DNA from 3 places in the Pseudomonas fulva genome. Region 2 is predicted to be linked to each of the others. Evidence: predicted binding sites of a transcription regulator. Region 2 holds the regulator's gene; each other region holds the start of a gene.
The links. The regulator FliA, encoded in region 2, starts transcription of late flagellar genes. The targets are predictions, from matches to a motif close to CTAAAGTTTNNNNNNNNNNNGCCGNTAA.

Region 1 (10,454 bases), 1.3 Mb from region 2:
GCGGCAGCACGATGGCGGGCTCCAGGGCGAAACCCTGGGAGGTGACCACCTGGCCGTTGGAGTTCAGGTGGAAGCTGCCATCACGGGTGTAGGACACCGTGCCATCGGGCATCAGCACCTGGAAGAAGCCACGACCATTGACCGCCATGTCCATCGGTTGCTCGGTGGTCTGCAGGCTGCCGGCGGTGAAGATCTTTTGCGTGCCGTTGATGCGCACACCGGTACCCAGCTGCAGGCCGGACGGCAATTGGCTGTCCTGGCTGGACTGCCCGCCTGGCTGGCGACGGATCTGGTACAGCAGGTCCTCGAACTCGGCGCGGTCGCGCTTGAAGCCCGTGGTGGACACGTTGGCCAGGTTGTTGGAAATGGTCGTCAGGTTCATGTCCTGAGCGGACAGGCCGGTCTTGCTGACCCAAAGTGCCGGAAGCATAGCATTTCTCCTCGGGCGCCGGATTCATGGCGCCGCGCGTTGGTTATCAGCTCATTTGCAAGACACGCGCCATGGCGGTGTCATTATCTTCTGCCGTGCGCATCATCTTGACGGACAGCTCGAACTGCCGGGACAGCGCCAGGATCGAGGTCATCTCCTCGACCGCATTGACGTTGCTCGACTCCAGAAAGCCCGAGGTGATCTGCACCGTGGCGTCGGCTTCCGGCGGCTGCGGGCCGTTGAAGCGGATCAGCCCGTCGGTGCCTTTCTGCATCTGCTTGAGGTCAGGATTGACCAGTCGCAGCCGGTCGACCTCGGCCAGCACCCTGGGCGCTTCGCCGAGGGCGCGGATACTGATGGTGCCGTCCTGGCCGATCTCGATCTTCTGCTCGGGCGGCACGGCGATGGGACCGGCATTGCCCATCACCGGCATGCCATTGCCGGTGCGCAGCATGCCCTGGGCATCCACGTTCAGGCTCGCGGTGCGCACGTAGGCCTCGGTGCCGTCGGGGGCCTGCACCGCCAGCCAGCCCTTGCCGCCGATGGCGACGTCCAGATCGCGCCCGGTTTCCTGCAGCGAGCCCGGCGTGAAGTCGGTCCCCGGTCGCTCGCTCATGGCGAATACGCGCGACGGCTGGGTCTCACCGAAAATCGGCATGGAACGGGCCTGCTCGAAATCACGGCGAAAACCGGTGGTGGAGATGTTCGCCAGATTGTTGGCGTGGGCACGCTGGGCCAAGGTGTTGTTATGGGCACCAGTCATGGAGACGTACAGCATCTTGTCCATGTTTCCTCCGAGGTGGGCGACGCGCCCGCGACTCTGACCACACCTCAAAAGCAATACACATGCCACATTCCAAAAGTAATTCTAACCCATTGAATTTAAATGATTTTAATAAAATAAAAAGGCTCCCGAAGGAGCCTGTAATTTGTCGCTCGGCGAGCCGTTGCCGGTTCCGGCAACGACTCCCTGACGCTATCAACGCAGGTTGATGATGGTCTGCGTGATGGCGCTCTCGGTTTCGATGGTCTTGGCGTTGGCCTGGTAGTTGCGCTGCGCCACGATCAGGTTGACCAGCTGGTCGGACAGCTCGACGTTGGAGTCCTCCAGCGCGCCCGACTGCAGGCTGCCCAGGGTGCCGCTTCGCGGCGTGCCGATCACCGGCTCGCCGGATTCCGAGGACTGCACCCACGCGGTCTTGCCCACCGGCGTCAAACCCTGCATGTTGGCGAAATTGGCCAGCACCAGCTGGCCCTGCACCTTGGTCTGACCATTGGTGTAGCGGGCGAAAAGAACGCCGGTCTCGTCGATCTCGAGCCCCGCCAATTCGCCGGTGCTGTAGCCGTCCTGCACGACCTTGGCCACCGAGAAGGTGCTGTTGTACTGCGAGGAGCCACGGAAATCGAACTTCACCTCGGCACTGGCTTCGGAACCGTTGGCAGCCCAGGTGGTGCCTTCGGCATTGGTGGGCGCTGCCGGAATCCAGCCATTCATGCTGATGGAACCGTCCGGATTGACGCTGAGCCCGGTGCTCAGGCCGGCCGGATTGACGGCCTGCAGCTTGCCGGCAGCGTCGAAGCTGATGCTGGCGGAAAGCGGCTGGGTATTGGCCGGATTCAGCGGGTTACGGCCGTCGACCAGAATCTTGACGTCCCAATTGTTCGCCCCGGTCTTCACGAAATACTGAGTGAAGGAATGCGCATTGCCCTGGGCGTCATAGATGTTCACCGATGTGGAACGGTTGTAACTGGTCGGGTCCGCCGGGTTGAAGGTCGCATTGGCCGCTGCCTGAGCCGCTGCAATTTCGGCCGCAGTCGGGTTGGCGGGATCGGCGGCGTTGGCAATCTCCCGGTCATAGGCACTCTGCCTCAGGACCGGCACGCTCTCGGTCGAGTTCAGGTTGAACGGCTGAGTGATGGTGCTCGTCGAGCGCGGCGCCTGGCTGGCGGTTTCCACCTTCAGGTTGCCGATGATGCCGTTCTGCAGGTTGCCGTTGGCGTCCACGCCGTAGCCCTGCAGGTTGTGCCCGAAGTTGTTGACGATGAAACCTTCACGGTCGGTGCCGAAATAACCGGCACGGGTGTAGCTGATGTCACCGTTGTTACTGGTACGGAAGAAGCCACTGCCATTGATGGCCAGATCCAGCGAGTTCTTCGTGTAGTTGATGTTGCCCTGGCTGAACAGCTGGGATACATCGCTGAGCAGCACGCCACTGCCGATCGGATTGGAGCCGCTGCTGAGCATCGACGAGGCGTACAGGTCGGCAAACTCGGCACGTGACTGCTTGAAGCCGGCGGTGCCGGCGTTGGCGATGTTGTTACCCGTCACATTGAGGTCACTGGTCGCAGCGCGCAGGCCACTCAGACCGATATTGAACGACATGAAAATTCTCCTTGCCGAATACCCGGCAGTTACAGCCTGTTAATTACTGACCAATGACCTGCACCTGCGACAACGGCACATTGCCGATCCCCGCCAGGTTGAGCATCAATTCATTGCCACCCAGGGTGACGCTGTCGACGTTGGCCGGCAGCAAGGTATAGAGCCCCTTGGTTTCGTTGCCGTACGTGGCCTGGGCCTCGAACTTGTAGGTGCCCGGCTTCATCACGTTGCCGCTCGAATCCTTGCCGTCCCAGATGAAGCTCACGTTGCCGGCCTGCTGCTCGCCGAGGTTGATACGACTGACCACCGCGCCGGAGCTGTCGTAGACGTTGACGTACACGTTGCTGCTGCTGGTCGGCAGCACCGCGCTGGCCTTGAAACTCTCGCTGGTATCGACGACAGCCTTGTCGACCGGCACGATCACCTTGCGCCCGACCAGCGAGGAAGCCTGCAGCGCCTGGGACGACTGATAGCCGGAGAGGATGGTCTCCATGCTCGAATTGAGCTTCTCGACCCCCTCCACGGTACTGAACTGCGCCAGTTGCGCGATGAACTCGCCGTTGCCCTGGGGCTCCAGCGGGTTCTGGTTGTTCAACTGGGCCACCAGCAGGTTGAGGAACTGGTCCTTGCCCAGCTCCTTGTTCTGCGTGCTGTCCTGCTTGACCTGGTATTTGTCCAGTACGGAACTGGCGCCTACGCCATCAACGGTGCTCATCGCTCACTCCCGGCTCACTGACCCAAGGTCAGAACGCGCTGCATCATCTGCTTGGCGGTATTCATCATTTCCACGTTGGTCTGGAAGGCACGGCTGGCGGAGATCATGTCCGCCATCTCCTCGACCACGTTGACGTTGGGGTAATACACGTAGCCGGCCTCGTCCGCCGCCGGATGATTGGGCTCGTAGCGCGGCATCAGGCTGCTCTGATCCTCGACGATGCCCAGCACCTGCACGCCGGCACCGGACTGATCCTGATCGGCGAACAGCGAGCCGTTGGTGCCACCCTGCGCGTTCTGAAAAACAGTGGCGAACACCGGATGGCGTGCGCGATAGGTCTGGTCGATGCTCGACGAGACGGTTTCGGCGTTGGCAATGTTGCTGGAGATGGTATTGAGGCGGGTGCTCTGGGCACTCATACCGGTTCCGGCGATATTGAACACACTGGTCAGGGACATGTCAGGCTCCTTTATTCACCACGCAGGGCGCTCATGAGCCCTTTGAATTTACTATTGAGCAGCGTGAAGCTGGTCTGGAAGGCCACCGCGTTCTCGGCGTAATTGGCCTGCTCGACCTGGGCATCGACGGTGTTCTGGTCGATGGAGGGTGCGGTAGGCGTGCGATACGCCAGGGCCGCGTCGCCCATTGGCACGCCTTCTGCTGCAATATGCCGACTGTTGGTGGTCTGCAGCCCTGCACTGCCACTGCCGCTGCCCTTGGCTGCCTGCTGCGCCAGCACCGAGGCGAAATCCAGGTCGCGTGCCTTGTAGTTGGGGGTGTCGGCGTTGGCCATGTTGTTGGCCAGTACCTCGGCCCGCTGGGCACGGAAGCCCAGGGCCTTCTCGTGGATGCCAAGTGCCTTGTCGAAACTGATGCTCATCTCAGGGACCTTTGCCGTAGCGGCTCGCCTGTTCTCGTGCAAAGACCACAGCAAGGCACGTGCCAATTTATTTTTCTGCTTATAAATCAGCTAGATCACTGGAAAACAGAAGGCTTAGAAGGTCCAGGCGGCAAAGCTTTTCCGCCGTTTGGCAAGGCTGCAGCGGCAATATCGACGGCAATTTGCCGCTTTTCTGACGCCGCGACGACAGAACATCGTCGGTGGCCTGGACGGAAAAAACAAACGGGAGGCCATGGCCTCCCGTTTGTTTTCAGGGTGCGGCAATCACTTTGCCTTGTAGATGATGCCTGGGCTGCATTGCACCATCTGGTACTTCTCGGGCAACCCGTTGAGCGCCTCGGATGCGCCGAGAAACAGGTAACCACCAGGTTTGAGCATGGCGTGGATGCGCGTGAGGATGTCCTTCTTCACTTCCGCCGAGAAGTAGATCAGCACGTTGCGGCAGAACACGATATCGAACTTGCCAAGGCTGGCATAACTATCGAGCAGGTTCAGCGGTCGGAATTCCACGCGGCTCTTGATGGCCGGCTTCACCACCCAGCGCCCCGGCCCCTTGGGGTCGAAATAGCGTTGCAGGCGCTCCTGGGCCAGGCCGCGACCCATGGCCAGGCTGTCATATTCGCCGGACTTGCAGTTGTTCAGCATGGTGGGCGACAAGTCGGTGGCCACGATCTGGATGCCCGCCTTGAGCTGGCCGATATTGCTGCGCTCGAACTCATCGATGCTCATCGACAGCGAGTAAGGCTCCTGCCCCGACGAACAGGCGGCCGACCAGATACGCAGGCGCTGCCCCGGGTAGGCCTTGAGCAGCTCGGGCAATACGCGATTCTTCAGCACTTCGAAGGGATAGGTGTCGCGAAACCACAGGGTCTCGTTGGTGGTCATGGCATCGACCACCTGCTCGCGCAAGCCACTGCGTGGCTGGTTCTGCATGCGCTGTACCAGCTCGCCCAGGGTCTTGATGCCGTTGCTTTCCATCAGCTTGTTGAGCCGACTGGAAACCAGGTATTGCTTGTTGCTGCCCAGCACGATGCCACAGGCTTTTTCCAGAAAGATCCGGAATTGCTCGAAATCCAAATTACCTGAAGACACTCGTGAGGCCTCGTCCATCTGTTGAATCGGATACGGCGAACGCTCCCAGGAGCGCTCGCCGGTTTGGCTGCGATACCCACAGCCTTGTTGACGCGGTGACGATCAGCCAGCCTTGATGCGTTCGACCACCCGGGAAGCCAGATCATCCGGGCGGAATTTCGCCAGGAAATCGTCGGCCCCCACTTTCTTCACCATGGCCTGGTTGAACACGCCGGACAGCGAAGTATGCAGCAGAATGTGCAGCTTCTGCATGCGCGGGTCGGTCCGGATGGCCGCGGTCAGGGTGTAGCCGTCCATCTCCGGCATCTCGATATCGGAAATGATCATCAGCAATTCCTGCTCCGGCGACTTGCCCTCCTCGACCATCGCGCGCAGAAACTCGAGGGCCTGGCGACCGTCGTTAAGCGCCGTGACCTCCACGCCGACGGTTTGCAGGCAACGCATCACCTGCTTGCGAGCGACCGAGGAGTCATCGACGATCAGCACGTGCTGGCTGACGGCCTTGGTCTGCACTTCGGCGTCGACCACGCCTGCCGAGATCACTTCGGACGTGGGCGCCACTTCGGCGAGAATCTTCTCGACGTCGATGATCTCGACCAGCTTGTCGTCGAGCCGGGTGACCGCGGTCAGGTAGTGATCGCGCCCGGTGCCCTTGGGTGGCGGGTGGATCTCTTCCCAGTTCATGTTGACGATGCGCTCAACCGAACGCACCAGGAAACCCTGCACCTTGGTGTTGTATTCGGTGATGATCACGAAGCTGCCGTTGATGTCACCCAGCGGACGCTTGCCCGTGGCGATCGACAGATCCAGGATCGGAATCGTACCGCCGCGGATATTGGCCACGCCTCGAACCACCGGGCTCGACTTGGGCATGATGGTGAGTTTCGGGCACTGCAACACCTCCTTCACCTTGAAGACGTTGATCCCGTACAGCTGAGAGCCGTCGAGACGAAACAGCAGCAGTTCCAGGCGATTTTGCCCAACCAGCTGAGTTCGCTGGTTGACCGAATCCATCACACCGGCCATGTACGGGGCTCCCAAGATTCCAGTAACACATCAGATTTGGTTAGCGTAGCAGGCGGCACGCGCCTTGCTTCGAACCAGACATGAATGCACAAATGACAATTATCCGACGCGCGATGGCCAAGAGCCTTCGTTGCCTGGCAGTTTTACCTGCTTTGCTGGCGCTCGGCTATAGCACACTGACGACTGCCTCCGTCACCCTGCCCGATCAGCTTATCGGCGAGACCCAGCGCTTTCTTGAGCAGGCAGTTGCAGACTATTTGCAACGCAGCAATATTCAGGCGCGCCACGAGGTGCAGATCAACCGCCTCGACCCACGGCTACGCCTGCCCCTGTGCGATCAAGCGCTGACGATCACCCTGGAAACCCCGGCCGAACCGGTTGGCCGGGTGACGTCGCGGGTGCGCTGCGACGGAACCTCACCCTGGACCGTGTTCGTTCCCGGCCAGGTGCGTCTTTATCGCGAGGTGGTCACCGTGGTACGCCCGGTCAAGCGCGAAGGCGTACTCGGTGAAGGCGACCTGACCCTCGCCGAGCGCGACGTCGGCCTGCTCAACCAGGGCTACATGATCGACCTGGACCAGGCGCTTGGCCGCAAGACCACCCGCCCGCTGCAACCCGACCAGGTGCTGTCGCCCACCTTCATTCGCCAGGCGGAGGTCATCCGCCGTGGCGATCAGGTGGTGATCAGCGCACGCAGCGGCGGCATCAACGTGCGCATGCCCGGCGAAGCGCTTTCCGACGGGGCCGTGGGCAAGCAGATCAGCGTACGCAACCAGCGCTCGCAACGCGTGGTGCGCGCCCGCGTGATCGGCCCCGGGCAGGTAGAAGTAGCGATGTGAGAACGGCTTGACCAACGGACTGGCTGACGAGCGGCCAAGGCTGTTTTAGACTGTGCAGGCGACGCGATTTTTTTGCCTAAAGTTTTTCCGGGCACAGCCGACACACTAGGCAAGCGTCCACACACCGTTAGAGGTTTTGCATCATGGTCATCGACTTCAACCGACTCAACAGCTCCACGCCAGCCAGCACTACCCGTGCAGGCAGCACCCAGGGCGGCAAGAACGAAGCCATCGACAACAAGGCCGCCGGCAGCACCGCCGCGGCTCAGCCGACCACTGCCGGCAGCAAGAGCGGCGAGTCCGTTCAGCTGAGCAGCGAAGCACAACAGTTGCAGAAAACCGTCGACAAGCTGCGTGACCAGCCTGCCGTCGATAGCGATCGAGTGGCCAGGCTGAAACAGGCCGTGGCCGACGGTAGCTACCAGGTCGACAGCCAGCGCGTCGCCAGCAAGCTGCTCAATTTCGAATCCCAGCGCTAGTCTTCGGCTCGCCTGGGGTGTTGGACGCCCGGAAACTGTCTTGATGCCAGTCCGCTGCCACAGCAGACGCGCGCCTGAAGGTTTCACCCCAGAGAGCCCGAACCATGAACATCACGCCCCTGCTCGACCTGTTCAACGAGGATATCGGCCACGCAGCGCAACTGCTTGAGCTGATCGACGCCGAATACCATTCCCTGGGTGAACATGACCTGAGCAAGTTGCAGGACATTCTCGCCAGCAAGCAGCCGTTGCTGGCCACCCTCGAGCAACACGGCAGAAGCCGCACCCAAACCCTGCTCAACCTGCAGTTGAGTCCTGACCGCTCGGGCTTGCAGGCGCTAGCCGAACGCTCGGACAAGGGCGACGAACTGATCCAGGCCAGTGAGCAGTTGAGCGAGTTGCTCGAGCGCTGCCAGGAAGCCAACCTGCGCAACGGCCGGATCATTCGCTCCAGCCAGAAATCCACGGCCAGCATGCTCGGCATCCTGCGCGGCGCGGAAACGCCGTCGCTCTATGACAGCAGCGGCAGTACCGCTAAGATCGGCAACAAACGCCCGCTCAGCCAGGCCTGACATAACGACAAGATGCGCGGTGATGCACCCGCTGCCTCACCTAACGCAGCAGTACCTTGCCCCGGAGATCACTGGACCGTGTCCAACCCCTTCGCTCAGGACTGTGGCCCGCAACCTCCCAAGGTGCTCAAGGCGCCGGTGGAAATCGTTGCCAACCTACGTCTCCTGCAACAACATCATGACCCGCTGACCCTGACGTTTCACGAGCGCAACCAGCGCTTCCAGAGCTATGTCATCGACATCGACCGCGAGCGCAACCTGCTGATTCTCGATGAGATGATTCCCACTGATGGCGAACGCTACCTGCAAAATGGCGAAGCCTTCAGCGTCGAGTCGCTGCACGACGGCGTACGCATCGCCTGGGAATGCCCGACGGGCATGCGCACGGGTGAGCACGAGGGGGAACGCTGCTACGTCGGCGCCATTCCCACCGAGGTGCATTACCACCAGCGACGCAACGCCTTTCGTGCCGCGCTCAAGCAATCGGAACAGGTCAAGGTACAACTGGGCGGAACGCGGCTGCGCAATCCGCTCGAAGGCCTGATGCTGGACATCTCCGCCTCGGGCTGCAAGATTCGGCTACCTGGCGACGCCAGCAAGCAGTTGCAACCTGGGCAGATCTACGAGGTGTTCAGCGCACAACTGCCCGTCGGCAAGCTGGAGACGGCCATCGAGCTGCGCCATACCCGCTATGACGACAAGCTTGACGTCACCTTCGCCGGCCTGCATTTCGACAACCTGAGTGGCCTGCAGCAGCGCCTGATCGAACGTTTCGTCTACCAGTTGCAGCGCGAGGCACGCCGCTTCGAGAGCGACACCTTTCTCTAGGGTCCGTTGGCGTTGCAACGCGAGGCGGCGTTTCTCGCCGGCTCACCTGGCCTGCCACACTTCGCGGCTCGTGCCTTGTCTCGCGGCAAAACGGGCTCCGGCGCGGGCAGGCGTGAAACCCCAACAGCCCCCAGCCCACCCGCGTCAGGCCTGCGGCGTGGGGGAAGGTTGCGGCTCATCGCGCTGGGTTGTGGCGCCTTCCGGTTCGCTTGCCACGGGCTCCTGCATCTGCTCCTGCACCACCTGCTCGTCGACCCGTGGATCCAGTGCCGCCACCAACGGCGATGCGGTCATGTTCACCGGCATGGCCACGTGTTGCAGCGGCGCATCGTCGACCTGATGCAGGTGAGTGACGATATTCGAGCGCACCCGCCAGACCAGGAACAGCCCGCACAGGCAGAAGAACGCATACAGCATGTTGGCGCCGAAAAAGCGCATCAGCACACCGACCAGCAGCGGGCCGATGCAGGCGCCGACCCCGAAGGTGACCAGCAACATGGCGGTCAGCGATACCCGCCGGTCCGTCTCGACGTGGTCGTTGGCGAACGCCACGGCCAGTGGGTACAGGCTGAACTGCAGCATGCTGACGATGAAACCCACCGAAATCAGCAGTAACAGGGGCGCCTCGGTCAGGATCGCCAGTGGCAACGCCACCAACAGCAATGCGCCGGCCATGCCGCGTATCAGCTTGACCCTGTCGAAGCGGTCAGACAGCCAGCCCAGCGGCGCCTGCACCACCAGCCCGGCGAGGATGCAGCAGCCCATGAAGATACCGATCTGTTCGGTGGCCAGCCCCATCTCGGCGGCGTAAAGCGGCGCCAGGCCATAGAAGGAGCCGATCATCAGGCCGGCAACGCCGATGGTGGTAAGCGACAGCGGAACGCGGCGCAAGAAGAAGCGCATCTCCAGCGGCGCGGGGCGCAGCGGCGCCGGGTGCAGGCGCCGGGTCAACGCCACGGGCACCAGGCACAGGGCGAACGACAGTGCCACCAGCATCAGCAGCTCCAGCCCCAGGGTCGGATGCACCACCAGCACCAGTTGGCCGAGCACCAGTCCCAGGTAGGACGCGGCCATGTAGCCGGCGAATACCAGGCCACGCTGCTTGGTTTCCGCCTGCTCGTTGAGCCAGCTTTCGATCACCATGTACTGACACATCATGCCCAGGCCGACCAGCACACGCAGCACCAGC
Region 2 (10,454 bases):
GGCTGGCCGCCTCCGGGCAGCTGGCGCTCGAGGCGCTGCTGCCACTGCTTGTGGTTTTGCTGGTGATGTCCATCGTCGGGCCGATCGCCCTGGGTGGCTGGCTGTTCTCGGCCAAGGCCATGGCGCCCAAGTTCAGCCGCATGAATCCGCTTGCCGGGCTCAAGCGCATGTTCTCGATGAAGGCACTGGTCGAGCTGCTCAAGGCGCTGGCGAAATTCATCGTCATTCTGGTGGTGGCGCTGGTGGTGCTGTCGATGGATCGCGACGATCTGCTGGCGATCGCCAACGAACCCATAGAATCGGCGATCATGCATTCGGCCCAGGTCGTCGGTTGGAGCGCGCTGTGGATGTCCCTCGGGCTGATCCTGATCGCTGCCGTGGACGTGCCGTTCCAGCTCTGGGACAACAAGCAGAAGCTGATGATGACCAAGCAGGAGGTCAAGGACGAGTACAAGGACAGCGAGGGCAAACCCGAGGTCAAGCAACGCATTCGCCAATTGCAGCACGAGATGACCCAGCGGCGCATGATGCAGGCCGTGCCGCAGGCCGACGTGGTGATCACCAACCCGACCCACTTTGCCGTTGCCTTGAAATACGACCCGGACGCCGGGCAGGCGCCCATGTTGCTGGCCAAGGGCAGCGACTTCACCGCGCTGAAGATCCGCGAGATCGCCACCGAGCACAACGTGCTGCTGCTGGAGTCGCCGGCCTTGGCGCGGTCGATCTACCACACCACGGAGCTCGATCAGGAAATTCCCGCCGGCCTGTATCTCGCTGTCGCCCAGGTACTGGCGTACGTCTATCAGATTCGCCAGTTCCAGGCCGGCAAGGGCAAGCGGCCGGCGCCGCTGAAGGATCTGCCCATTCCGCCTGATTTACGTCGCGATGAATGATGGGGTGCAGCCCGTTTGAGGGCCGCACCACCGCCAGTTACTTGATCACGCCGCAGGCCACGCGCGCGCCGCCGCCACCCAGGGGCTTGGGATGGTCGGCGTGGTTGTCGCCACCGGCGTGAACCATCAGCGACAGGTCCTTGAGCTCGTCCACGCTCTTGATGCGGGGTGCCAGCACGGGCTGGCTGGCCTTGCCGTCCGCAGTCACCAGCAGGGCGGGAAGGTCGCCCAGGTGGCCCTCGCCCCAGGGCAGGCCATGTTTGCCGGTGCCTTTCGGATCCCAGTGACCGCCAGCGGCTTCGGCAGCAGAGGGCTGGCCATCCTTGGGTGCCGGGTCACAGCTGGGTTTGCTGTGTACGTGGAAGCCATGCACGCCGGGCTCCAGGTCGTGCAGCTCGGGGGTGAACACCACGCCGTACGGGCTCTGGCTGATCACCACCTTGCCCACCGAGCTGCCGACGCCGTTGGCATCCACAGCGTTGAGTTCGACGGTCTTGTCAGCGGCATGCAGGCTGGCCGCGCAGCAACTGGCCAGGGCGGCCATCATCCAACGTTTCATGGTGCTCTCCTTGGTGGATCGTCTTTGAGTGGAGCCATTGCTCACAGGCTGTGACTGGCCTTTGCCGGTGGGGTTCGTGTTTTCGTCCCGCGGCTGTACGGGGGCAGGCCCCCGGCCTTAGGAGGGAGCCGCCTGTTTCGCGGCTTTCGAAGAGTTGGAAAGGTTCTTGCAATACCGGCTGCAGAGACGTCCTGGACGTCAAAAGATTGAATCAGTCGGGGTACCCACGTGGCACTAGATCGCGCACAAATGATTGGCGATGTTCGCAGCAACCTTTCCGGGCTGCGCAAAGGCAATCTCGGCATCCCGCTGCTGCTGCTGGTCATGCTCGCCATGGTCATGCTGCCGATCCCGCCATTCTTGCTCGACGTGCTGTTCACCTTCAGCATCGCGTTGTCGATCGTCGTGCTGCTGGTGGCGATCTATGCCCTGCGGCCGCTGGATTTCGCCGTGTTCCCGACCATCCTGCTGGCCGCGACCCTGCTGCGTCTGGCCCTCAACGTGGCCTCCACCCGGGTGGTGCTGCTGCATGGCCAGGACGGCCACGACGCCGCGGGCAAGGTGATCCAGGCCTTCGGCGAGGTGGTGATCGGCGGCAACTACGTGGTCGGTATCGTGGTGTTCGCGATCCTCATGATCATCAACTTCGTGGTGGTCACCAAGGGTGCCGGGCGCATTTCCGAGGTGAGTGCGCGTTTCACCCTGGACGCCATGCCCGGCAAGCAGATGGCCATCGACGCCGACCTCAACGCCGGCCTGATCGATCAGGTGGAAGCCAAGAAACGGCGCAGCGAAGTGGCCCAGGAAGCCGACTTCTACGGCTCCATGGACGGTGCCAGCAAGTTCGTGCGCGGCGACGCCGTCGCCGGCCTGCTGATCCTGTTCATCAACCTGATCGGCGGCATGGCGATCGGCATGCTGCAGCACGGCCTGAGCTTCGCCGACGCCGGGCGTATCTACACCCTGCTGACCATCGGTGACGGCCTGGTGGCGCAGATCCCGTCGCTGCTGCTGTCCACGGCCGCCGCGATCATGGTCACCCGCGTTTCCAGCGCCGAGGACATGGGCGCCCAGGTCAACCGCCAGATGTTCGCCTCGCCGCGCGCCCTGGCCGTATCCGCCGCGATCATGATCGCCATGGGCCTGGTACCCGGCATGCCGCACATGTCGTTCATCAGCCTCGGTCTGGTCGCGGCTGGCGCTGCCTACTGGATCGCCAACAAGCAGCGCAAGACCAAGGAAGCCGAAGTCATCGAAGTGCAGCGCCAGCAGGAACTGCTGCCGGCCCAGCGCGCCCAGGAGGTCAAGGAACTTGGCTGGGACGACGTGGTGCCGGTGGACATGGTCGGCCTGGAGGTGGGCTACCGGCTGATTCCCCTGGTCGATCGCAACCAGGGTGGCCAGTTGCTGGCGCGTATCAAGGGCGTGCGCAAGAAGCTTTCCCAGGAGATGGGCTTCCTGATGCCATCGGTGCATATCCGCGACAACCTCGACCTGCAGCCCAATGCCTACCGCCTGACCCTGATGGGCGTGAGTGTCGCCGAGGCCGAGGTGTACCCGGATCGCGAATTGGCGATCAACCCCGGCCAGGTGTTCGGCACCCTCAACGGAGTGGCCGCCAGAGATCCGGCGTTCGGCCTGGAGGCGGTGTGGATCGACCCGGGCCAGCGCGACCAGGCGCAATCGCTCGGTTACACCGTGGTGGATGCCAGCACCGTGGTGGCCACGCACCTCAATCAGATCCTGCACAAGCATGCCCACGAGCTGCTCGGCCACGAAGAAGTCCAGCAACTGATGCAGCTGCTGGCGAAAAGCTCGCCGAAACTGGCCGAGGAGCTGGTGCCGGGGCTGATTTCCCTGTCGACCCTGCTCAAGGTGCTGCAGGCGCTGCTCCAGGAGCAGGTGCCGGTGCGTGATATCCGCACCATCGCCGAGGCCATCGCCAATGTCGCACCAAGGAGTCAAGATCCCGCCGCCATGGTTGCGGCAGTTCGGGTCGCGCTGTCCCGCGCCATCGTGCAAAACATCGTGGGACTAGAGCCGGAGCTGCCTGTGATCACTCTTGAGCCAAGGTTGGAACAGATATTGCTAAACAGTCTTCAGAAGGCCGGTCAGGGCTCCGAGGATGGCATCCTCCTCGAACCCGGCATGGCCGAGAAGCTGCAGCGTTCCCTGGTGGAAGCAGCGCAGCGTCAGGAGATGCTTGGCAAGCCGGTGATTCTGCTGGCAGCCGGGCCGGTTCGGGGAATGCTCTCGCGTTTCGCCCGGTTGGCCGTCCCGAGCATGCATGTTCTGGCGTACCAGGAAATTCCGGACAACAAGCAGGTCACCATCGTTGCGACGGTGGGGCAGAACTAATCGAGGGTACGGGCCATGCAGGTCAAACGCTTTTTCGCTGCCGATATGCGCCAAGCCATGAAGCTGGTGCGCGATGAGCTGGGCGCCGATGCGACCATCATCGCCAACCGCCGCGTGGCCGGTGGTGTGGAATTGACGGCTGCGCTCGATTATCAGGCTCCGCCGGTACCGGCGCGGCAGGCCAACCCCGCGCTGGAAGCCGAGCTGCGCAAGACCCAGTCGAAGATTGCTTCGGCCCATGCCGAGTTGACCACGCGCAGCCAGGCCGATGCCGGCAAGGACCGTCAGCTGTTTGGCGCGGCGCCTGCCGCGCCGTCCGCCGACAGCCTCGATGCCGTGTTGCAGCGCCAGCAGCAGAAGCCGGCTGCGGCCTCGGTCGATCAGTCGGCGCTGGATTCCATGCGCTCCGAACTGCATGGCCTGCGTGAGTTGATCGAAATGCAGATGGGTTCCATGGCCTGGGGGCAGATGCAGGCCCGGCGTCCACAGCAGGCCACCTTGTGGCGTCGCCTGCAGCGTATGGGGCTGCCCGCCGAGCTGGCGCGCACGCTGCTCGAGCGCGTGGCCTCGATCGGCGATCAGCGTCAGGCCTGGCGCATGGTGCTGGCGCACCTCGCCCACTCGATCCAGACGCCCAAGCAGGAGCCGATGGAAGAGGGCGGTGTGATCGCCCTGGTCGGCCCGGCCGGCATGGGCAAGACCACCACCCTGGCCAAGCTGGCCGCTCGCTACGTACTCAAGTATGGTGCCGCCAGCATCGCCCTGGTGAGCATGGACAGCTACCGCATCGGTGCCCAGGAGCAGCTCAAGACCCTGGGACGGATTCTTGGCGTCTCGGTGACCCAGGTCGACCCCGGTCAGTCGCTGACCCAGGCCCTGGCGCCGTTGGCGCGCAAGCGCGTGGTGCTGATCGACACCGCCGGCCTGCCCGCCAACGATCCGGCGCTGCGCATGCAACTCGAGGCGCTGGCCAGTCGCGGCGTCAATGCCCGCAATTACCTGGTACTGGCCGCCACCAGCCAGGCCCAGGTGCTCAAGGCGGCCTATCACAGCTACAAGCGTTGTGGGCTGGCCGGCTGCATTCTGAGTAAACTGGACGAGGCGGCCAGCATGGGCGAGGTCTTGGGCCTGGCTATTGGCCACCGCCTGCCGGTAGCCTACCTGGCGGATGGTCCGCGCATCCCGGATGACGTGCACGTGCCGCGCAGCCACCAGCTGGTCAGCCGCGCCGTCGGGCTGCAGGCGCCGGACGAGCCGAGCGAAGACACCATGGCCGACATGTTCGCCGGGCTTTATCAGAACCCGGCCAGGCAGGCCGGTTGAACGGGTTGAGTGTGGCGAAGCGCTGGTCGTGCTCGCCGCGACAGCGCACAATGGCCCCAGGGCCCACAGTGAAGTTAGATAAGGTGTATAGATAACATGGGTATGCATCCCGTACAGGTGATCGCGGTGACCGGCGGCAAAGGCGGCGTTGGCAAGACCAATGTGTCGGTGAATTTGTCACTGGCGCTCGCCGATCTCGGTCGGCGCGTCATGCTCATGGATGCCGACCTTGGCCTGGCCAACGTCGACGTGTTGCTCGGCCTGACCGCCAAACGCACCCTGGCCGACGTCATCGACGGCCAATGCGATCTGCGCGACGTGGTTTTGCAGGGCCCCGGTGGCATTCGCATCGTGCCCGCGGCCTCCGGCACCCAGGCCATGGTGCAGCTCACGCCCATGCAGCATGCCGGCCTGATCCAGGCCTTCAGCGACATCAGTGACAACCTCGACGTGCTGATCGTCGACACCGCTGCCGGCATCGGCGACTCGGTGGTCAGCTTCGTGCGCGCGGCCCAGGAAGTGCTGGTGGTGGTGTGCGATGAACCGACCTCCATCACCGATGCCTACGCGTTGATCAAACTGCTTAATCGCGACCACGGCATGAGCCGTTTCCGGGTGCTCGCCAACATGGCGCACAGCCCCCAGGAAGGCCGCAATCTGTTTGCTAAGCTGACCAAGGTGACCGACCGTTTTCTGGATGTCGCGCTGCAGTATGTCGGCGCGGTGCCCTACGACGAATCGGTTCGCAAGGCCGTACAGAAACAACGTGCGGTGTATGAGGCGTTCCCTCGTTCGAAGTGCGCGCTGGCGTTCAAGGCGATTGCCCAGAAGGTCGATGCATGGCCCTTGCCGGCCAACCCGCGTGGCCATCTGGAGTTTTTCGTGGAGCGCCTGGTGCAACAACCGACTGCAGACACGGCTGTATGACGACAGCCTCTGGACTCCGAATGTACAGCAAGGCAACAGCACGAGATTCACAGCATCAGTTGATCGAGCGCCACGCGCCGCTGGTAAAACGTATCGCCTACCACCTGTTGGCCCGCCTGCCGGCCAACGTGCAGGTCGACGATCTGATCCAGGCCGGCATGATCGGCTTGCTCGAGGCGTCGCGTAAGTACGACGCCGGCAAGGGTGCCAGTTTCGAAACCTTTGCCGGCATTCGCATCCGCGGCGCCATGCTCGACGAAGTGCGCAAGGGTGACTGGGCGCCACGCTCGGTGCACCGCAACAGCCGCATGGTCAGTGATGCGATACGAAAAATTGAGGCCAGAACCGGTCGTGACGCTAAAGATCACGAGGTTGCTGCCGAACTCCAATTGAGTCTCGAAGATTACTACGGCATTCTTGGCGACACTTTGGGCAGCCGCCTGTTCAGTTTCGACGACCTCTTGCAGGAAGGCGAGAACGGCGGCCTGCAGGAAGACACGAGTTCCCTGCATCACGGGCCATCGCATGAGCTGGAAGACACCCGTTTCCAGGCCGCGTTGGCCGATGCCATCAGTAATCTGCCGGAGCGTGAGCGGCTGGTGTTGTCGCTGTATTACGACGAGGAGCTGAACCTCAAGGAAATCGGCGAGGTACTGGGGGTGAGTGAGTCGCGGGTCAGCCAGCTGCATAGCCAGTGTGCCGCGCGTTTGCGAGCGCGGCTGGGGGAATGGCGCGCATAGGAATTTGTTCAGGGGTTGGAGTTGGTCGAGCCAGTCCTTGTGGTAAATGCAGGACAGCAGGGCGGGGCACACAGTGAACGCAGCAAAGCCGAGCGCATGGGTTGCGGCGTTCAGCCAGGCCGGTTTCACGATTAATAAGCGCTGCACAAGGTTGCAGGCGTTTTAGGACTGTACGGAGGTCGACTTGGACAAGAACATGAAAATCCTCATCGTCGATGATTTCTCGACGATGCGACGGATCATCAAGAACCTCTTGCGTGATCTGGGGTTCACCAACACGGCAGAGGCTGACGACGGCACCACCGCGTTGCCGATGCTGCAGAGCGGCAGCTTCGATTTTCTGGTAACCGACTGGAACATGCCGGGCATGACGGGCATCGACCTGTTGCGCGCGGTGCGTGCCGACGAGCGACTCAAGCACCTGCCTGTGCTGATGGTCACGGCGGAAGCCAAACGCGATCAGATCATCGAGGCCGCGCAAGCCGGTGTGAATGGCTATGTAGTCAAGCCGTTCACCGCTCAGGTGCTCAAGGAAAAGATCGAGAAAATCTTCGAGCGGGTTAACGGCTGATGTCTGCCGCGAGGTTGTTATGGAACACCATGAATCTAACGAGGTTGACCTCGAGTCGACCCTGAAAAGCAATGCCCGCCAACTGGTCGACAGCCTCGAACAGGGCAACTTTGGCGAAGCCGTACAGCTGATCAACGAACTGAACAAGGCGCGCGACCGGGGTCTTTACCTCGAAGTCGGCAAGCTCACTCGCGAGTTGCACAACGCGATCGTCAACTTTCAGCTCGATCCCCGGGTACCGCATGCCAAGGAAGTCTCGCAGATCGCCGATGCGACCGAGCGCCTGAACTATGTGGTCACCATGACCGAGCGTGCGGCCAACCGCACCATGGACCTGGTCGAGCAGAGTGCGCCGCTGGTCAACGACCTGAGCAGCGAGGCCGATTCGCTCGCCGAGGATTGGGGCCGTTTCATGCGCCGCGAAATGAGCGCCGAGGCGTTCCGTGAACTGGCCAAGCGCATCGAGCTGTTCCTGGCGCGCAGCCAGCGCGACACCAGCAAGTTGTCGGGGCATCTCAACGACATTCTGCTGGCGCAGGATTACCAGGACCTGACCGGCCAGGTGATCAAGCGCGTCACCCAGTTGGTGACCGAGGTCGAGAGCAATCTTCTGAAACTGGTGCTGATGGCCAGCCAGGTCGATCGCTTCGCCGGTATCGATCACAACCACGAAGAGCTGCGTGCCGAGCAGAACAAAGAAAAAAATCCGTCCCGCGGTGAAGGTCCGCAGATTCATGCCGATAAGCGTGATGACGTCGCCTCTAACCAAGACGACGTCGACGATTTGCTGTCCAGTCTGGGTTTTTAGGAGCACGTCATATGAGCTTCGGCGCCGATGAAGAAATCCTCCAGGATTTCCTGGTAGAGGCCGGCGAAATTCTCGAGCAATTGTCCGAGCAGTTGGTGGAGCTGGAAAGCCGCCCGGACGATATGAACCTGCTCAATGCGATTTTCCGAGGGTTTCACACGGTAAAAGGTGGTGCCGGCTTCCTGCAGCTCAATGAGCTGGTGGAGTGCTGCCATATTGCCGAGAACGTGTTCGACATCCTGCGCAAGGGCGAGCGCCGTGTGGACGCCGAACTGATGGACGTGGTGCTCGAAGCGCTGGACGCCGTCAACGGCATGTTCGCCGAAGTGCGTGAGCGGGTGGAACTGACGCCTGCCTCGCCGCAGCTGCTGGCTGCGCTCTCGCGCCTGGCCGAGCCGGGTGGTGCCGAGCCAGAGCCTGCGCCTGCAGCAGTGGCGGCCGAGCCGGAACCGGCGCCTGCAGAACCCGTTGCGGCCGCAGTCGAGCCTTCGGCAGATATCTCTGACCGCGAATTCGAGCAATTGCTCGATGCCCTGGGCGATGAATCGCCAGCGCCAGCCAGCGCCTCGACCGACGAAATCACCGATGACGAGTTCGAGTCGCTGCTCGACCAGCTGCACGGCAAGGGCCAGTTCGCGGCACCGGCCGCTGCGCCGGTGGCGGCCGCGGAGCCGGCGGCTGCCGCGCCGGGCGATGAAATCACCGACGACGAATTCGAAGCGCTGCTCGATCAACTGCACGGCAAGGGCCAGTTCGTCGCGCCTGCCGTGGCACCGGCTGCCGAGCCGGTCGCAACGCCGGCCGCCGAGCCCGCGGCTGCGGCAACGCCGGGCGACGAAATCACCGATGACGAATTCGAGGCGCTGCTCGACCAGTTGCATGGCAAGGGCCAGTTCGTCGCGCCTGCCGTAGCAGTGGCCGCCGCGCCTGCTGCCAAGCCGACGCCTGCCCCCGAGCCAGCCAAGGCCGCGCCGCCCGCAGCCAAGGCCGAATCGGCCAAAGCGGCTCCAGCCCCTATAGCCAAGCCCGAGCCAAGCAAGGCAGCTCCTGCCGCCGCCAAGGCGGAAGCCAGCAAACCGGCGCCGGCACCAGCGGCGGCCGGCGCACCGGCCAGCGAGGCGGAAACCACCGTTCGCGTCGACACCGCCCGCCTGGACGAGATCATGAACATGGTCGGCGAGCTGGTGCTGGTGCGCAATCGCCTGGTGCGCCTGGGGCTCAACAGCGGCGACGAGGCCATGTCCAAGGCGGTGTCGAACCTCGACGTGGTGACCGCCGACCTGCAGACCTCGGTCATGAAGACCCGCATGCAGCCGATCAAGAAGGTCTTCGGGCGCTTCCCGCGCCTGGTTCGCGACCTGGCCCGTCAGCTCAAGAAGGAGATCAACCTCGAGCTGGTGGGTGAAGAGACCGACCTGGACAAGAACCTCGTCGAGGCCCTCGCCGACCCGCTGGTGCACTTGGTGCGCAACGCCGTCGACCATGGCGTGGAAAGCCCCGATGAACGCGAGGCCGCCGGCAAGTCGCGCACCGGCCGGGTGGTGCTGTCCGCCGAGCAGGAGGGCGACCATATCCTGCTGATGATCACCGATGACGGCAAGGGCATGGACGCCGACGTATTGCGCAGCAAGGCCGTGGAAAAGGGCCTGCTGGACAAGGACGCGGCCGATCGCCTGACCGACCTGGAATGCTACAACCTGATCTTCGCCCCCGGTTTCTCGACCAAGACCGAGATCTCCGACGTCTCCGGCCGCGGTGTGGGCATGGACGTGGTGAAGACCAAGATTTCCCAGCTCAACGGCACGGTCAACGTGTTCTCGCAGAAGGGCCAGGGTTCGAAGATCGTCATCAAGGTGCCGCTGACCCTGGCGATCATGCCGACGCTGATGGTGATGCTGGGCAACCAGGCGTTCGCCTTCCCGCTGGTCAACGTCAACGAGATCTTCCACCTCGACCTGTCGCGCACCAACGTGGTCGATGGCCAGGAAGTGGTGATCGTGCGCGACAAGGCGCTGCCGCTGTTCTATCTCAAGCGCTGGCTGGTGAGCAGTGCGGCGCACGAAGAGCAGGGCGAAGGCCATGTGGTGATTCTCACCGTGGGCAACCAGCGCATCGGCTTCGTGGTCGATCAGCTGGTCGGCCAGGAAGAGGTGGTGATCAAGCCGTTGGGCAAGATGCTCCAGGGCACGCCCGGCATGTCCGGCGCGACCATCACCGGTGACGGCCGCATCGCGCTGATCCTCGATGTGCCCAGCATGCTCAAGCGCTACGCACG
Region 3 (10,454 bases), 830 kb from region 2:
GTGGATGCCCCACACGAAGGCGCCGGCCAGCTGCAGCAGGTCGCCGGAGGCGACATGAAAACCATCGCCGACGCTGAGCAGGAACATGCCGACCACCGCCAGCGAGGCGCCCAGCCAGATGCCCAGGCCGGTCTTGTGGCCCAGCAGCAGGCCGAGCAGGGGCACCACGATCACGTAGAGGCCGGTGATGAAGCCCGAGTTGGTGACGCTGGTGAACAGCAGGCCGACCTGCTGCAGGTTGATGCCCAGCGCCAGTACGGCGCCCATCAGGCTGCCGCCGAGCAGCAGCGGGCGGCTGATGGACGAGGCCGGCTGCGCGCGGCGGCGACGCAGCAGCATGATCACCGGCAACAGCACCGCCACCGCCAGGGCGAAACGCAGGCCGCTGTAGAGGAACGGCCCGATGGCGTCCATCCCCAGCCGCTGGGCGACGAAGGACGAGCCCCAGATCATCGCGGTGACCAGCATCAGCAGGTCGGCGCGCAGCGCGTGGTTGGCCATGGTGGTGAGCTCCCTGCAAAAGGGCGCAGACTTTGCCGCAAAGCGCTGTGCTTGACCACCCCGCCTGCGCTCGGCATGCTGGTGGGCGCCGTACGTCATGCTGTCAGGCAGATGGGGTCTGCAGCACGGTATGCCTATAAAAAGAACAGGATCTGCAATGGTCGCTTACGAAATCCTGATAGCTGATGATCATCCTCTGTTTCGCAGCGCGCTGCAGCAGGCCCTGACGATGGGCCTCGGCTCCGGCGTGCGGTTGGTGGAAGTCGCCAGCATCGCCGAGCTGGAAGCCCGGCTGGCCGAGAAGACCGACTGGGATCTGGTCCTGCTCGATCTCAACATGCCCGGCGCCTACGGCTTCTCCGGGTTGGTGCTGCTGCGCGGGCAGTACCCGCAGATTCCGGTGGTGATGATCTCCGCCCAGGAAGAAGCGGCCGTGGTGGTACGCGCCCGCGAATTCGGCGCCAGCGGGTTCATTCCCAAGTCCAGCTCGCTGGAAGTGCTGCAGCAGGCCGTACGCCAGGTGCTGGAAGGCGAAGTCTGGTGGCCACCGCAAAGCGAGGAGGCGGTCAGCCTGTCCTCCGAGGCGAAAGCCGCCAGCGCCGGGCTGGCCAGCCTCACGCCCCAGCAGTTTCGCGTGCTGACCATGGTCTGCGAAGGCCTGTTGAACAAGCAGATCGCCTATGAGCTGAGCGTCTCCGAAGCGACGGTCAAGGCCCACGTCACGGCGATCTTCCGCAAGCTGGGGGTGCGCACCCGTACCCAGGCGGCGCTGCTGTTGCAGCAGCTGGAGTCCGTGCCGGCTGCCTGATTGCAGCTTCGTCCCGTGGATTTCACGGGATTTTCACGGTGTGCTCGCGTACCCTGCGCGCCTTTCCCTGTCATAGCTCACTGCCCATGTCGCCGTTCAAAGGACAAACCGGTCTCAAGCGTATTCTCAATGCCGCAGGCTATTCGCTCGATGGCCTGCGCGCCGCATTTACCGGCGAGGCCGCATTTCGCCAGCTGGTGCTGCTCAACGTGGTGCTGATTCCGATCGCCCTGCTGGTCGATGTCAGTCGCGTAGAGCGGGCGCTGATGGTGGCCGTCTGCCTGCTGGCGCTGATCGTCGAGCTGCTCAACTCGGCGGTCGAAGCGGCGATCGACCGCATATCCCTCGACCTGCATCCACTGTCCAAGACTGCCAAGGACATGGGCAGCGCTGCCCAGCTGGTTGCCCTGACCCTGATCGCCAGCGTCTGGGCGATCATCCTGCTTGGCTAGCAGCGGCTAGCGCACTGGCGGCAGCACGATCTCGTCGCTGCGGCGGATACCGGCGGTCAACGCCCGGCACATGTCTAGGAACTCGCGCATGGCGGCGGTCTGGTACTTCTGCCGGTGCCAGATGAAATAGAACTGCCGGCGCAGGTCCAGGTCCGGCGTTTCCACCGGCACCAGGCTGCCACGGCGAAAGGCATCGCGCAGTGCCAGCCGTGAAATGCAGCTGATACCCAGGCCTGACTCCACGGCGCGCTTGATCGCTTCGGTGTGTTCCAGCTCGAGGCGCACGTTGAGGGCGTCGGAGTGGTGGCGCATGGCCTGGTCGAAGGTCAGGCGTGTGCCCGAGCCCTGCTCACGCAGGATCCAGTCCTCGCCGCTCAGTTCGCGGATGCCGGCATGCCCGCGTTTGGCCAGCGGGTGGTGCGGCGCGCAGAACACCACCAGTTCGTCCTCGACCCAGCTCTGCACCTCGATGTCCGGGTGATTGCAGTCGCCCTCGATCAGACCCAGATCAATTTCGTAATGGGCCACCTGCTGCACGATATGTGCGGTGTTCTGCACGTGCAGTTTTACCTGGCTTTCCGGGTGCACCTTCATGAAGCCGCCAATCAGCAGGGTGGCCAGGTAGTTGCCGATGGTCAGGGTGGCGCCGACGGCCAGCGAGCCGAAGCCTGACTTGCCGTTCAGAAGGTCTTCGATCTCCTTGGCCTGGTCGAGCAGGGCGACCGCCTGGGGCAACAACTGGCGGCCCATGGCGTTGAGGCTCAGGCGCTTGCCGGCGCGATCGAACAGCTGGCAGCTGGACTGTCGCTCCAGCTCGCTGATCGAAGTACTCGCCGCCGACTGCGACAGGGCCAGCTGTGAGGCCGCCCTGGAGACGCTCTCCTGCTGAGCAGCGGCGACGAATACCTGGAGTTGACGCAATGTGAATCGCATATCTATATAACCGATAACCCATATCTTGATAATTCATTTAACAGATATTCTGGCCGCGATTAGAATGCCGCGCAATTGCGCTTACGAATCAGCGCGCCCGACGTATTCAGGAGCCCCGTACATGAGCAACATGAACCACGAACGCGTTCTGAGTGTTCACCACTGGAATGACACGCTGTTCAGCTTCAAGTGCACCCGCGACCCGGGTCTGCGCTTCGAGAATGGCCAGTTCGTGATGATCGGCCTGCAGCAGGAAAACGGCCGTCCGCTCATGCGTGCTTACTCCATCGCCAGCCCCAACTGGGAGGAGCACCTGGAGTTCTTCAGCATCAAGGTGCCCGATGGCCCGCTGACCTCGCAGCTGCAGCACCTCAAGGAAGGCGACGAGGTGATCATCAGCAAGAAGCCCACCGGCACCCTGGTGCTCGACGACCTCAACCCGGGCAAGCACCTGTACCTGCTCAGCACCGGCACCGGCCTGGCGCCGTTCATGAGCGTGATCCAGGACCCGGAAACCTATGAGCGCTTCGAAAAGGTGATCCTGGTGCACGGTGTGCGCTACGTCAACGAAGTGGCCTACCGCGAGTTCATCACCGAGCACCTGCCGCAGAACGAGTTCTTCGGCGACGCGCTGAAGGAAAAGCTGATCTATTACCCCACCGTGACCCGCGAGCCGTTCGAGAACCAGGGCCGCCTGACCGACCTGATGCGCAGCGGCAAGCTGTTCGCCGATATCGGCCTGCCACCCATCAACCCGCAGGACGATCGGGCGATGATCTGCGGTAGCCCAAGCATGCTCGACGAAACTAGCGAAGTACTCGACAGCTTCGGCCTGAAGATTTCGCCGCGCATGCGCGAACCCGGTGACTACCTGATCGAGCGCGCATTCGTCGAGAAGTAAGTTAGGACCAGCTGCGCGTCGGCCCAGCTGCGTTGAAAACTGGCTCAAAATGCTCATGTACAAAAGTACACTCCGCTTTTTCGCCAGTTTTCGCCTTGCAGGGCTCTAGCTCGCAAGCTCCTAGCGCCTGTATTAAAAAACCGGAGTGTCTTTGGGCGCTCCGGTTTTTTATGCCCAGATCAAAGGTTAAAAAAACGGGAGCCTTGGCTCCCGTTTTTCTGTACAGCTGCTCCCAGCTTATTCTTCCATCTGCGACTGCAGGTAGTTTTGCAGACCTACCGCCTTGATCAGGCTCAGCTGGGTTTCCAGCCAGTCGATGTGTTCTTCCTCGGACTCGAGGATGTCTTCGAGCAGTTCGCGGCTGGCGTAGTCGCCGACGCTTTCGCAGTAGGCGATGGCCGCTTTCAGGTCGATGTGTGCCTTGTGCTCGATCCGCAGGTCGCATTCGAGCATTTCCTGGGTGTTCTCACCGATCAGGATCTTGCCCAGGTCCTGCAGGTTCGGCAGGCCTTCGAGGAACAGGATGCGCTTGATGAGCTTGTCGGCGTGTTTCATCTCGTCGATGGACTCGTGGTACTCGTGCTTGCCCAGCTTGGTCAGGCCCCAGTCTTCGTACATGCGGGCGTGCAGAAAGTACTGGTTGATCGCGACCAGCTCGTTGCCGAGGATCTTGTTCAAGTGCTGAATTACTGTCTTGTCGCCTTTCATGATGAAGCCCGTCCTGCCTGGAATTAAGTAACCGATGGCGAATTCTGGGCTTGCCAAATACGACTGTCAAACGTAAGTTATTGAAATATAAGTGAAAATAAATATAAATGAGAGTGTTTAAGTTGTGCGTCTTGGCGCTAAATCATTGAATTTCGGGCATAAAAAAACCGGATACGAGATCCGGTTCTTGAAAAAAACGCTTATTCAGGCCGCAACAAAATTTCCCGGGTAGGCCATCGCTACCTGACTTTGCTGCACTTCACCCAGGGTTTCACGTACCACCTGCTTGGCCAGGCAAGCGCATTTGCCACACTGACTGGCTACGCCCAGCGTTTCACGGACTTCACGGTAGCTGCAGCAACCTTCATAGATCGCTTCGCGGATCTGACCGTCGGTGACACCTTCGCAGAGGCAGACATACATAGGCTTGGCCCGTCGCTTGGCTGAGACTGATGGCGAAGGATACTAATGTTAATGAGAATGCGTGTCAAAGATAAACCGACTCTTGATTGGGACGCTTGGACAGGCGGTACTCTGCGCCGGCAAACGGCCTTGAAAATCGGCCGGACAGCTGACGCGCAGGCAATAAAAAACCGGCCTGTGGCCGGTTTTTCGGGGGGCGGGCAGGGCTCAGCCGATCTGCGTGCACAGCCCTTCTTCGAGCCCCAGCATGATGTTCAGGTTCTGCACCGCAGCCCCCGAGGCTCCCTTGCCCAGGTTGTCCAGCTTGGCTACCAGCAGCGCCTGCTGACCATTGCTCGCACCGAACACCTGCAGCTCGGCGCGGTTGCTGCCGCTCAGGCCGTGGGGGGTGATGAAGGGTGCAGTGTCGGCCGCGATCTCGTTGTAGGGCTGCACCTGAACGAACTGCTCACCCTGATAATAGGCGCTCAGTGCCTGGTGCAGCTCGGCACCGTTGCTGCCCTGCAGGGGGATCATCACCAGCATGCCCTGGTCATAGCTGCCGACCGCCGGCTGGAAGATCGGGCGCGCCTCGAGGCCGCTCCAGTGCTGGATTTCCGGGATGTGCTTGTGATCGAAGCCCAGGCCGTAGGCCGCATAGACCGGCGCGCCTTCGCCCTCGTAGCGTTCGACCATCTTGGTGCCGCCGCCGGTGTAGCCGGACACGGCGTTGATGCACAGCTCACGATCCGCGCTCAGCAGCCCGGCATCGATAAGCGGGCGCAGCAGCAGAATGGCGCCCGTGGCGTAGCAGCCCGGGTTGCTCACCGCAGCGGCCTTGGCGATGGCCTCGCGTTGGCCCTTGGCCAGTTCGGCCATGCCGAACACCCAGTCGCTGGCGGTGCGGTGCGCGGAGCTGGCGTCCAGTACCCGGCAGCCGACTTCACGGGCCTGGGCGGCGGTTTCCTTGGCAGCGTCGTCAGGCAGGCACAGCACGGTCACGTCGACCGAGCGCATCAGCGCGAGCTTGGCCTCGACGTCGCGACGCTTGTCATGGTCGATGGTGACCACCTCGATCTGCGGGTGGTTGGCCAGGCGCTGGCGGATCTGCAGGCCGGTGGTGCCGGCCTGGCCATCGATGAAGATCTGGTATTTTTTCATGGCATTCACTCGTCGAAGTCTTCCCAGCCGCCCATTTCCTTCCAGCGATTGACGATGCCGCAGAACAGCTCGGCGGTCTTCTCGGTGTCATAGCGGGCGGAATGGGCTTCACGGCCATCGAACTCGATGCCGGCGGCCTGGCAGGCTTTGGCCAGCACGGTCTGCCCATAGGCAAGGCCGGCGAGGCTGGCGGTGTCGAAGCTGGAGAAGGGGTGGAAGGGATTGCGCTTGAGGTCGCAGCGGGCGACCGCGGCATTCAGGAAGCCCAGGTCGAAGCTGCTGTTGTGGCCGACCAGAATGGCGCGTTTGCAGCCATTGGCCTTCAGGGATTTACGCAAGCCACGGAAGATTTCCGTCAGGGCGTGCTCTTCGCTCACCGCCATGCGCAGCGGATGGTCGAGCTTGATGCCGGTGAAATCCAGCGCCGCCTGTTCGATATTGGCGCCTTCGAACGGTTCGACCCGGAAGAAATGGGTGTGATCGGGATACAGGAAGCCACCTTCGTCCATGCCGATGGTGGTTGCGGCGATTTCCAGCAGCGCGTCGGTGGCACTGTTGAAGCCACCGGTCTCGACGTCCACCACCACCGGCAGATAACCGCGAAAGCGCGCGGCCATCGGATGGCGCGGGCCGCCGCTGCTCGGTTGATCCTGATCGTCTTCGTAGAGTTCTTCGCTCATTGACCCGCCTCCAGCAAGCGCCAGCGCAGGGTTTCGCCAGCGCGTAGCGGAATCACCGTCTGCTCGCCGAACGGCAGGCTGGCCGGTGCCACCCAGGATTCACGCACCAGGGTGATGGTGTCGGTATTGCGTGGCAGGCCGTAGAAGTCCGGGCCGAAGTGGCTGGCGAAACCTTCCAGCTTGTCCAGTGCGCCACGCTCCTCGAACGCCTCGGCGTACAGTTCGATGGCGGCATAGGCGGTGTAGCAACCGGCGCAGCCACAGGCGTTTTCCTTGGCGTGCCTGGCGTGGGGGGCCGAGTCGGTGCCGAGGAAGAACTTCGGGCTGCCGCTGGTGGCGGCCTCCAGCAGTGCCTGCTGATGGGTGTTGCGCTTGAGGATCGGCAGGCAATAGAAGTGCGGCCGGATACCACCCACCAGCATGTGGTTGCGGTTGTACAGCAGGTGCTGGGCGGTGATGGTGGCGCCGACGTTGGCCGGTGCCTCCCTGACGAACTGCGCGGCATCGGCGGTGGTGATGTGCTCGAACACCACCTTGAGCGTCGGGAAACGCTCGACGACGCGGCACAGGTGCTCGTCGATAAAGGCCTTTTCGCGGTCGAAGACGTCGATTTCCGCGCGCGTCACCTCGCCGTGCACCAGCAGCGGCAAGCCGGTTTCCGCCAGGGCTTCCAGTGCACCGCTGATGTTGTCCAGGCTGGTTACGCCGGAGTCGGAGTTGGTGGTCGCGCCCGCCGGGTACATCTTCGCCGCATACACGTAGCCGCTGGCCTTGGCGGCGCGAATGTCCTCTGCCGTGGTGCGGTCGGTGAGGTACAGCACCATCAGCGGCTGGAACTGGCTGCCAGCCGGCCGTGCGGCCAGAATGCGCTGGCGATAGTCACCTGCTTCGGCGGCGTTGCGCACCGGCGGCACCAGGTTGGGCATGATGATCGCGCGGGCGAAGGTGCGGGCCACATCACCAACGGTGTGCGGCAGTACGGCGCCGTCGCGCAGGTGAATGTGCCAGTCGTCGGGACGCAGCAGGGTGATGCGGTCGGTCATTGAGGCTTCCAGGCGGGGCGAAACATGCCCGGAATGCTACCGGAAAAGGGCGGCGGGGGCACGCCGCAGATGGGTAGGGTCTGTTGCCGTTTCACGCACGGCCGCGCCGGAGCCCGTTTTGTCACGAGGCAAGGCACGAGCCGCGAAGTTTAGCTGGCTAAATGAGCCGGCGAGAAACGCCGCATCGTGACAAAACGGGCCCGGCCCTACGGGTTGCGCGAGAAATCTCGCCATGCGTCGTTGGAGGACTTGGCAAGGGAACAACCATTGCCTGCGTCCTCCGCCTAGCCTGGCGAGATTTCTCGCGGCAACGCGGCTCGCGTTGAAACGGCAACAGACCCTAGGCTACGCACTCAAGTTTTTCCGCCGGCCACCGATACCAGAAGGGTAAGGTGCATTTACCCGGAGCTCGCTGTGCGTCTGCCTCTTTTGCTCATCATCGGCTTGGCCGTCAGTGCTGGCGCGAGCCTGCCTGCCGCGGCGATCAGCTTCCAGACCCGCCTGGAAAAGGTCGAATGGCAGGTGGCCGGCGACAAGTTCGAGTGCCGCCTCAGCCAGCCGATCACCGATTTCGGCGCTGGGGAATTCGTGCGCCGCGCCGGCGAGCAGGCGACCTTCCGCCTGCAGGCGCGCGAGCGCTGGCTGGGCAGTGGCTCTGCCACCTTGCTGGCCGCCGCAGCGCCCTGGCAGCCGGGGCGTGGTGACATCAACCTCGGTGCTGTCAGTGTCGGCAGCGGCGAGGTGCCGTTCAACAGCAGCCAGGAGCAGGCCGGGCGCCTGCTTACCGGTCTGCTGGAAGGGCGTAGCCCGTTGGTCCGCCACCGCACCTCGCTGGGCAGCGAAAGTCTGGAAGTGCGGCTGCTGCCGGTGCGTTTTCGCAAGGCCTACGAGGATTACCTCGATTGCACCGCCAAGCTGCTGCCGGTCAATTTCGACCAGGTGCGCCAGTCCAATATCGGCTTTCCCGGCGGCGGCACCGAGCTCGATGCCATGGCCAAGGCCAGGCTGGAGATCATCCTCGACTTCATGAAGGCCGACCCCACGGTCAACCGCATCGAACTCGACGGCCACTCCGACAACAGCGGCAATCGCCTGACCAACCGCGACCTGTCGCGCCGCCGTGCCCTGGCGGTGATGGAGTATCTCAAGGCCCAGGGCGTGCCCGAGGAGCGCATCATCATGCGTTTTCACGGCGAGCGATATCCGCTGGTGCCCAACAACAGCGTGGCCAACCGTGACAAGAACCGTCGTGTGTCGGTGCGGCTCGACAAGGTGCCGGAAGCGCCGGTGCAACCGACCGAGCAGGCCACCCCGGCGGCGCCACCGGTGCCGGCAACGCCCGCTGCCACTTCCTGAGTCTGTCGCCTTGACGCCATCGCCTGTCGCACCCCTGTAAATCGCGGCCCGTGGCAAGTAGAATCACGGGCTTTCGAACAACCCCGTGGAGTGGATGGCATGGCGGACGTCAAAAAGGTAGTTCTGGCCTATTCCGGTGGCCTGGACACCTCGGTGATCCTCAAGTGGCTGCAAGATACCTATAACTGTGAAGTGGTGACCTTCACCGCCGATCTCGGTCAGGGCGAAGAGGTCGAGCCGGCCCGCGCCAAGGCCCAGGCCATGGGCGTCAAGGAAATCTACATCGACGACCTGCGCGAAGAATTCGTGCGCGATTTCGTGTTCCCGATGTTCCGCGCCAACACTGTCTACGAAGGCGAGTACCTGCTGGGTACCTCCATCGCCCGTCCGCTGATCGCCAAGCGCCTGATCGAGATCGCCAACGAGACCGGCGCCGACGCCATCTCCCACGGCGCCACCGGCAAGGGTAACGACCAGGTGCGTTTCGAACTCGGCGCCTACGCGCTCAAGCCAGGCGTGAAAGTCATCGCCCCTTGGCGCGAGTGGGATCTGCTGTCGCGTGAGAAGCTGATGGATTATGCCGAAAAGCATGCCATCCCGATCGAGCGTCACGGCAAGAAGAAGTCGCCGTACTCCATGGATGCCAACCTGCTGCACATCTCCTATGAAGGCGGCGTGCTGGAAGACACCTGGACCGAGCACGAAGAAGACATGTGGCGTTGGACCAAGTCGCCGGAAGCGGCGCCGGATACGCCGACCTACATCGAACTGACCTACCGCAACGGTGACATCGTCGCCATCGACGGCAAGGAGCTGAGCCCGGCCACCGTGCTGGCCGAGCTGAACCGCATCGGCGGCGAGAACGGCATCGGCCGTCTGGACATCGTCGAGAACCGTTTTGTCGGCATGAAGTCCCGCGGCTGCTACGAGACCCCGGGCGGCACCATCATGCTCAAGGCCCACCGCGCCATCGAGTCGATCACCCTCGACCGTGAAGTCGCGCACCTCAAAGACGAGCTGATGCCCAAGTACGCCAGCCTGATCTACAACGGCTTCTGGTGGAGCCCGGAGCGTCTGATGCTGCAGCAGATGATCGACGCCTCCCAGGCCAGCGTGAACGGCGTGGTACGCCTGAAACTGTACAAGGGCAACGTCATCGTCACCGGCCGCAAGTCCGACGACTCGCTGTTCGACGCCAACATCGCCACCTTCGAAGAAGACGGCGGCGCCTACAACCAGGCCGATGCGGCGGGCTTCATCAAGCTCAACGCCCTGCGCCTGCGTATCGCTGCCGGCAAGGATCGCAAGCTGCTGTAAGCGCTGGCATCCCGCTCAACGCGCCGCCCCGCATTTGCCGGGGCGGCGCTGGGCGATTCACGATTCTGTTTCCTTCACCCGCACCTCTTTTACCGCTCTGGCTCTACGGCCGGCAGGGGCGATGGGCTGTGGGCGTGATGATTTGATGTGCGGAATGCACCCGCCAGGCGTGCTAGCGGGTGCGGGGAGAGC

Region 1: a site for FliA is predicted at 7,463-7,490, ahead of flgM (flagellar biosynthesis anti-sigma factor FlgM). Genes of this name have one in related genera too.
Region 3: a site for FliA is predicted at 7,942-7,969, ahead of K8U54_RS18210 (flagellar protein MotY). Genes of this name have one in related genera too.

The regions. Positions count from the first base shown of each region.
Region 1 covers NZ_CP082928.1:618,774-629,227, forward strand. Annotated here, with positions in the region: gene flgG (flagellar basal-body rod protein FlgG) at 1-430, opposite strand, end outside; gene K8U54_RS02740 (flagellar basal body rod protein FlgF) at 477-1,217, opposite strand; gene K8U54_RS02745 (flagellar hook protein FlgE) at 1,410-2,813, opposite strand; gene flgD (flagellar hook assembly protein FlgD) at 2,857-3,528, opposite strand; gene flgC (flagellar basal body rod protein FlgC) at 3,543-3,986, opposite strand; gene flgB (flagellar basal body rod protein FlgB) at 3,998-4,408, opposite strand; gene cheR (protein-glutamate O-methyltransferase CheR) at 4,694-5,521, opposite strand; gene K8U54_RS02770 (chemotaxis protein CheV) at 5,624-6,547, opposite strand; gene flgA (flagellar basal body P-ring formation chaperone FlgA) at 6,628-7,386, shown strand; gene flgM (flagellar biosynthesis anti-sigma factor FlgM) at 7,530-7,865, shown strand; gene K8U54_RS02785 (flagella synthesis protein FlgN) at 7,970-8,437, shown strand; gene K8U54_RS02790 (flagellar brake protein) at 8,516-9,265, shown strand; gene K8U54_RS02795 (MFS transporter) at 9,410-10,454, opposite strand, start outside.
Region 2 covers NZ_CP082928.1:4,782,875-4,793,328, forward strand. Annotated here, with positions in the region: gene flhB (flagellar biosynthesis protein FlhB) at 1-893, shown strand, start outside; gene sodC (superoxide dismutase [Cu-Zn] SodC) at 931-1,452, opposite strand; gene flhA (flagellar biosynthesis protein FlhA) at 1,702-3,810, shown strand; gene flhF (flagellar biosynthesis protein FlhF) at 3,826-5,133, shown strand; gene fleN (flagellar synthesis regulator FleN) at 5,221-6,060, shown strand; gene fliA (RNA polymerase sigma factor FliA) at 6,057-6,800, shown strand; gene K8U54_RS22135 (chemotaxis response regulator CheY) at 6,997-7,371, shown strand; gene K8U54_RS22140 (protein phosphatase CheZ) at 7,391-8,179, shown strand; gene K8U54_RS22145 (chemotaxis protein CheA) at 8,191-10,454, shown strand, end outside.
Region 3 covers NZ_CP082928.1:3,948,266-3,958,719, forward strand. Annotated here, with positions in the region: gene K8U54_RS18160 (DMT family transporter) at 1-501, opposite strand, end outside; gene erdR (response regulator transcription factor ErdR) at 659-1,309, shown strand; gene K8U54_RS18170 (diacylglycerol kinase) at 1,390-1,761, shown strand; gene K8U54_RS18175 (LysR family transcriptional regulator) at 1,768-2,694, opposite strand; gene fpr (ferredoxin-NADP reductase) at 2,816-3,595, shown strand; gene bfr (bacterioferritin) at 3,833-4,303, opposite strand; gene K8U54_RS18190 (bacterioferritin-associated ferredoxin) at 4,508-4,726, opposite strand; gene argC (N-acetyl-gamma-glutamyl-phosphate reductase) at 4,934-5,866, opposite strand; gene rnt (ribonuclease T) at 5,872-6,546, opposite strand; gene pyrC (dihydroorotase) at 6,543-7,589, opposite strand; gene K8U54_RS18210 (flagellar protein MotY) at 8,004-8,945, shown strand; gene K8U54_RS18215 (argininosuccinate synthase) at 9,045-10,262, shown strand.